DNA from 3 places in the Thermosipho africanus Ob7 genome. Region 3 is predicted to be linked to each of the others. Evidence: riboswitches for the same ligand, from Rfam matches in the RefSeq annotation. Region 3 holds a riboswitch; each other region holds the start of a gene.

Region 1 (2,269 bases), on a different contig from region 3:
CAAAACAAGAAGTATATAACTGATTTTGATGGAAAAATTATAGACCTTGAAAGAATAAAAATTATGACAATTGCACCAGAAATTAAAGGTTTTTTTGAACTTTTGAAAATACTAAAAGAAAATAAAGTAGCAGCATCTATAGGGCATTCAAATGCTACATTTGATATTTTCAAAAAAGCATATGAGGCTGGAGTAAATAGGATAACGCATTTTCCAAATGCTCTACCACAACTTCACCACAGAGAAATAGGGATTGTTGGTGGCGTATTTCTTTATAAACCATTTGTTGAGATTATTCCAGATTTAATACATCTTTCGCAAGATTTTTTAAGACTTGTATATAAATTACTTGGACCTGATAGGATAATTCTTGTAACAGATAGTATTTCTGCAGCAGGTTTAAAGGATGGGATATATGACCTTGGAGGGTTACTGGTTAAAGTCAAAGATGGTATAGCAAGGCTAGAAAATGGTGCGCTTGCTGGGAGTACTCTGAAATTTAGTGATGGACTGAGAAACTTTAAAAAGGTTACTAATTGCTCATTAAAGGATTTATCAAAGGTATCTTCTTATAACGCTCTAAAGAGCGTAGGTATAGATGGGGGAAGAATAAAGGAAGGATATCCTGCAAAATTTGTGCTTTTAAATCAAGATTTGCAAATAATCAAAGTTTATAACTAAAAGTCTAAGTTGATAAAGGTAAAAATTGGTGGTATAATGCATACAGAAAATTGAATATAATGTTAACACCTTGGGTACCAAAGCGGTTTAAAAGGGAACGCCGGTGAAAGGCCGGGGCTGCCCAGCAACCGTAACCGGGGACGAAATCCACAGAATGCCACTGGGAGTATTTCCTGGGAAGGCGTGGAGAGTAGGTTGATCCGGGAGCCGGGAGACCTGCCTAAGGTGTAGCAATTCCACAAAAGCTAGGGGCTTTTTGTGGAAATTTTTGTTTAGATATATTCAAAGGGGGGATTTTGTGGATTTAAAACAAAAGGTTATTGATAGGCTAAATAACTTAACAAAACCGGTTAGAAGTCTTGGATATCTAGAAGACATCGCACTAAAGATGGCACTTATTCAAAACAAAGAAATTCCAGAATTGTTTAACGACAAGAGAGTATACGTCTTTGCATCAGATCATGGTGTTGTAGAAAATGGAGTTTCTGCATATCCTAAGGATGTTACTTATCAAATGGTTTTTAACTTTTTAAATGGTGGTGCTGCAATAAATGTCTTTTCAAGACATGTTGGTGCAAAGGTTTATGTGGTTGATGCAGGCGTTGATTATGATTTTCAAGATAATCATTCATTGATAAAAATGAAGGTCGGTTATGGTACAAAAGATTTTACAAAAGGTCCTGCAATGAGTAGAGAGGAAGCAGAAAAGTGCATTGAGCTTGGTAAAAAAATAGCAAGAGAGGCAATAGAGGAAGGAGCAGATCTTCTTGCTGTGGGGGATATGGGGATAGGGAACACCACAACCGCTTCTGCGATTGCTGTTGCATTTGGATACAACATTGATGATATTATCGACATTGGAACACCGCTTGATAGCGAAGGAATTAAAAGGAAAAGAGAGGCAATATTAAGAGCAATTGAAGTTAACAGGCCTGATCCAAATGACCCAATAGATGTTCTTTCAAAGGTTGGAGGATACTGCATAGGTGAAATGGCAGGATTTATACTTGAAGCTGCACACTCTAAAGTTCCTGTCGTAATTGATGGTTTTCCCACCACTTCGGCATTTTTAATTTCCTACTATTTAGACAAAGATGTTATAAATTACGTATTTAGTGGACACAAATCTTACGTAAAAGGTCACAAAGTTATATTGGATTCTTTAAATTTGCGTCCTATTCTCGATCTTGATATGAGACTTGGTGAGGGAACAGGAGCAGTTCTTTCTATGCCACTTATAGAAGCAGCTATAAAGATGATAAGGGAGATGGCTACCTTTGACTCAGCCAATGTTTCAAAGGGAATTGACCAGAATTTGGAGGATGTAAAATGAAGGGTATATTATTGGTTGCTCATGGTAGTAGAGTTCAAGAAACAAAAGAGATTGTATACAGATATTTTGAAGACTTACAAAGAAAATACAAAAATTGCAAATTGGGCTTTATGGAATTTAACGAGCCAAGTATTGAAGATGCTGTAAAGGAATTTTTGAAAGAAAAGGTCGAGGAAATAGTTGTTCTTCCACTTTTCTTATTTGAAGGAATGCATATAAAAAAAGATATTCCAGAAATTTTAGAAAAATATCCAA
Region 2 (2,269 bases), on a different contig from region 3:
ATTTTATAGACCTCTATTGGTTCTTCAAAAGTGTCAAAACCTATTCTTTCTTGTTTATGTTTTTCTATTCTTTTTTTCATCTCTTCATCAAAAGCAACACCAGTTGCAATAAATGCCTTTTTTTTAAAGTTTTCTGATAACTTTAAAGCAAAACTACTTTTTCCTGATTTTACACCACCAGTTATAAGGGTTATCATGATATCACCTTTTCATTTTTAAAGTTAAAGTATTTTATAGCGGCTTCTATTAAATAAACGGATAATGCCGCACCTGTTCCTTCACCAAGCCTCATATCAAGATCTAAGATAGGCCTTACACCTAGGCTATCCAAAATGACTTTATGCCCTTTTACTTTTGATAAATGTCCGAAAAAGGCGTAATCTAAAACTCTTTCATTTATCTTATACGCTAGGTAAAATCCGGCGGTTGTTGGAAATCCGTCTATAACCACGGGGACTTTATTTTTAAAAGCTTCTAAGATGAAACCTGCCATTTGACCTATGCAGTATCCACCAACCTTAGAGAGAACATCAATTGGATCATTTGGATTTGGCCTATTTATTTTCAAAGCTTTCTTTACAATATTTCTTTTCTTTATTACAGAAGAAGGAGGAATAGGTGTTCCAATATCGGTTATTTTATTCACATCAAAGCCAAATGAGGCAAATATTGCGGTTGCCGTTGTTGTATTTCCAATACCTTTGTCACCTATTACAAGTAAATCTGCTCCTTGGCTTATAGCTTTTTTTGCAACTTTCATTCCATATTCAATACATGTAATTGCTTCTTCTCTTGTCATTGCAGGCCCCATTGAAAAATCTTTTGTGCCATATCCTACTTTCATTTTTATCAATGAAGGATTATCTTCAAAATCATAATCTACGCCACTATCTACTACAAAAAATTTAAGCCCCATATGTCTTGCAAAGACGTTTATACCTGCACCACCTTTAAAATAATTTAAAACCATTTGATAGGTCACGTTTTTAGGATACGCAGAAACTCCGTTTTGTACTACTCCATGATCTGCTGCAAATACATAAACTCTTTTGTCCTTGAACATTGGCAATGGAATTTGCTTTTTTATTTTAAAAAGTTTACTGGCAAGTTCTTCAAGATATCCTGCCTCGTTCATTTTAATTCCCCCTTGAGTATGTTTGAAAGTATTTTTGAAAAATTATCGAAATTATCTATATAATATAGATTGGTCTGTACTTTTAAATCTGAACTGCCAAACCCTTTTGGACCTGTAAAAAATTGAGACATGTAGAGTGAAATCTTTTCCTCGCATTTTGTTTCTGAAGAAACCATTACAACTGATTTTACGTTTGATTTATCGAGAAGATAGTCAATATGCCAGTGCAACTTTTTATTTTTGGACAGGTGCCTAGATACTCTTTTTTCAATATTGTTCATAGCAGAGCCTACATATACGTAAGTACCTTTTTTTAGATTCCATTTTTTTATTTTGGTATCTATTGGCAATTCAATTAATAGTAAGTAGCATCCTTTCATATTTTCACCTTAATAAAAACAAAAATTTCCCCGAAATGCCCTAGCATTCGGGAAGTGACTTTCATCATAGGCAGGTCTCCCGGCTCCCGGATCAACCTACTCTCCACGCCTTCCCAGGAAATACTCCCAGTGGCATCCTGTGGATTTCGTCCCCGGTTACGGTTGCTGGGCAGCCCCGGCCTTTCACCGGTGTTCCCTTAACCTATGATGGTTTTCTATATTATATACTATAAAAGGCCGGTTAGCCCGGCCTTTTGGTCGGGGTGACTGGACTTGAACCAGCGACCTCTTGCGCCCCATGCAAGCGCGCTAGCCAACTGCGCTACACCCCGATACACTAAAATTATATTCTATCTTTCTTTTTATGTCAAACTATATCAGTCTTTTTTAAGTTTGTAAAAAGTTGAATTTTGATAAAAATCCTGCTTTTTTGTGTTAAAATAAAACGTGGGAGGCGTTTTTTTGATGTTTAGATTTTATTTAAAATACTTTTTGATAGCTTTTATCATATTTGCATTTTTTCCCATATCCTTTTATTATTTATCATATCCTAAAGGAGTAAAAATAGTAAAGGCGGAGAATGGAATTTCTCTTCCGATTTCTTCAACTCTAAATTCAAGAAGGACATTCCATTTGAAATTTCAAATTCCAAATGGATATAGTTATGTATATTTCCCATATGTTGATTGTTCATATATTAAAGTCTATTCTTCAGGGAAATTAATTGGAAAATATGGATTTAACGATAGAAATG
Region 3 (2,269 bases):
TGATACTTCCCCTTATTGCAATTTAATCATCTCGTACATATCATCAAAATAAGCTATGTTATTTTCATCTAATATTCGTTTGGCTTCGTTTTCATTGGGTCCGGTAATTCTTACAAGTATAGGAACATTTTTATTTTCGTTTTTGAATTTTACGATTGCTTTTGCTATTTCGTCGCATTTTGTAATACAACCAAATATATTCATTATGATTTTTATACATTTAGTGATTTTAGTGATCTCATTGCTTCTAAAGTTATATTTGAATTTGCTCCACCACCAAGATCCAAAAAGTTGGCAGGTTTTCCACAATATAGATTTACTGCATCCATTGTTGCCATAACTATTCCAGCTCCACAACCGATACTGCCAATATCACCATCTAATTTTACAAAATGAAATGGATATTAATCATTTACAAATTCTTGAGCCCATTTTTGTCTAAATAATGCATTGTCATCAAGATGCATTACACAATCAAGCGCGATTAACTTGCCATTTTCATCTTCTGCAAGAAGATTAATTTCAAGAAGAGTCAATTCTTTTTCAATAAATAATTTATATAGCTAATAACAATATCGTGAAATTTATCAGGCAGCTTTTTATAATCATTTATGTTTAGATTTAAAATATTATTTTTATTGTTTTCAATTTCTATACCACCACTTTCTGAGAAAAGAATTTTTATATCTGTTTAATATTTATTTTTTCTTCAACAAGAATTGCATAAGGTTTTTCACCATGGATATCTTTTTCTAATAGATTTTATGTATTGGTGAAAAATTCGTCTTTTGTGTTTGCAAATTTCCACCTGCTTTCATTCTGCTTTCAACAAGGACTTGACTTTTTAAAACTGCTGGAAGAAATTTTACTTGTAGACTGTCTGAGTTTTTAATTACATAGCCATTTGGTGTTTCAATCCCTGCTTCTTTTAAAAGTTTTTTACCAACAAACTCATGAATTTTCACTATCTCACCTCCAAAGTATTGAATAAAAAATTTTTCTCAATCTTCCCTCGAGATTGAGAAACGTTTTGAAATAAAGGCAGGTCTCCTGGCTTCCGAATCATCCTACTCTCCACGCCTTCCCAGGAATACTTCCCAGTGGCATACTGTGGATTTCGTCCTCGGTTACAGTGGCGGGGCCGCGCTGGATTTTCACCAGCTTCCCTTTTAAGCCAAATAGGCACCTTTATTCCAAAATAATATTCACTTTTCTAGAGAATTATAACAAAAATTATAATTTTTGTAATCTTTAATTATTTTATAAAAAGCCAATTAATCGTGTATTATTCTTCGAAAGCAAATTCATTTTTAATTTTTTTAACGCTCATATTGATTATTGGACTGTTAAAAATTGATAGAGCCAGCTTTACTATATACTGTGATAATATCATATTAAACAATACGTTAAGATCATATGAGCCAAAAAAGGATACTACAACGAAAACTATAGAATCTACAAATTGAGTGATTATCATTGAAAAAGCATTTCTAAAAGTAATATTTTCATAGTTGAATAGTTTTTTAGGTAAGTTAAAAGCCCAAATATTAGTATATTGTGCTGAAAGATAAGCTAAAAAGCTTGCTAATATTATTCTTGGAGTTGAATTGAAAACTGTTATATAAGCATTATTTTTGTCAAAAATATTTGATGGTGGATAAAATATTACTAAATATGAATATATTACTAAAATAAGTGAGGCTAAAAATCCAACTTTGATAACCTTTTTTGCCATATTAGCTCCATAAACTTCAAATATTATATTAGATATTCCAAAGCTAAGTGGATAAATTAAAACTGATAAAGTGATAACAAATGGGCCAATATTAACTAGTTTTCCTGCTATTATGTTTGAGATGATAATGACGGCAGTAAACAATCCTGTTAAAAGTATTAACCTTTCCTGTGATTTTTCCATGATCAACCTCCTTATCTATATATTAACAATTCATTTAGCATCTTATTCTATAACATTGTGTAATAGATTTCAAGTAAAAATAAAGTTAATAACCTTAAATCTTTATAAATATGAAAGTTTGTATTGTTAATATTTTTTATAGTTCTAAAAAACTGAAAAATGTTTATTTTTCTGGTATAATAAATAGTAAAGGGGGTAAAAAGTATGAATAATATTTGTTTATATGATGATGGCAAGCATAAATATTACCTTCTTGGTTGGGAAGAGACAGAGGATCCAAATATGGTTCCAACTAATCAATATTTAATTATCCATGAAAATAAAGGTTTTTTATTAGATCCAGGTGGAGCT

What was found. A riboswitch is a leader RNA that binds a small molecule or an ion and turns the genes downstream of it on or off. The one in region 3 is predicted to bind cobalamin.
Region 1: it holds a riboswitch for cobalamin, as region 3 does, so the genes downstream of both, cobT (nicotinate-nucleotide--dimethylbenzimidazole phosphoribosyltransferase) here and OB7_RS09895 (hypothetical protein) in region 3, are expected to answer to the same signal.
Region 2: it holds a riboswitch for cobalamin, as region 3 does, so the genes downstream of both, OB7_RS08340 (GIY-YIG nuclease family protein) here and OB7_RS09895 (hypothetical protein) in region 3, are expected to answer to the same signal.

The regions. Positions count from the first base shown of each region.
Region 1 covers NZ_NKRG01000008.1:51,471-53,739, forward strand. The annotation lists gene nagA (N-acetylglucosamine-6-phosphate deacetylase) at 1-681, shown strand, start outside; cobalamin riboswitch at 737-919, shown strand; gene cobT (nicotinate-nucleotide--dimethylbenzimidazole phosphoribosyltransferase) at 980-2,014, shown strand; gene OB7_RS08425 (sirohydrochlorin chelatase) at 2,011-2,269, shown strand, end outside.
Region 2 covers NZ_NKRG01000008.1:34,178-36,446, forward strand. The annotation lists gene cobU (bifunctional adenosylcobinamide kinase/adenosylcobinamide-phosphate guanylyltransferase) at 1-197, opposite strand, end outside; gene cobT (nicotinate-nucleotide--dimethylbenzimidazole phosphoribosyltransferase) at 194-1,135, opposite strand; gene OB7_RS08340 (GIY-YIG nuclease family protein) at 1,132-1,515, opposite strand; cobalamin riboswitch at 1,568-1,736, opposite strand; tRNA gene OB7_RS08345 (tRNA-Pro) at 1,771-1,847, opposite strand; gene OB7_RS08350 (GGDEF domain-containing protein) at 1,981-2,269, shown strand, end outside.
Region 3 covers NZ_NKRG01000001.1:401,743-404,011, forward strand. The annotation lists gene OB7_RS09890 (hypothetical protein) at 13-204, opposite strand; gene OB7_RS10140 (hypothetical protein) at 213-338, opposite strand; gene OB7_RS10145 (hypothetical protein) at 405-536, opposite strand; gene OB7_RS09895 (hypothetical protein) at 753-965, opposite strand; cobalamin riboswitch at 1,024-1,205, opposite strand; gene OB7_RS02045 (queuosine precursor transporter) at 1,286-1,918, opposite strand; gene OB7_RS02050 (oxygen-binding di-iron domain-containing protein) at 2,123-2,269, shown strand, end outside.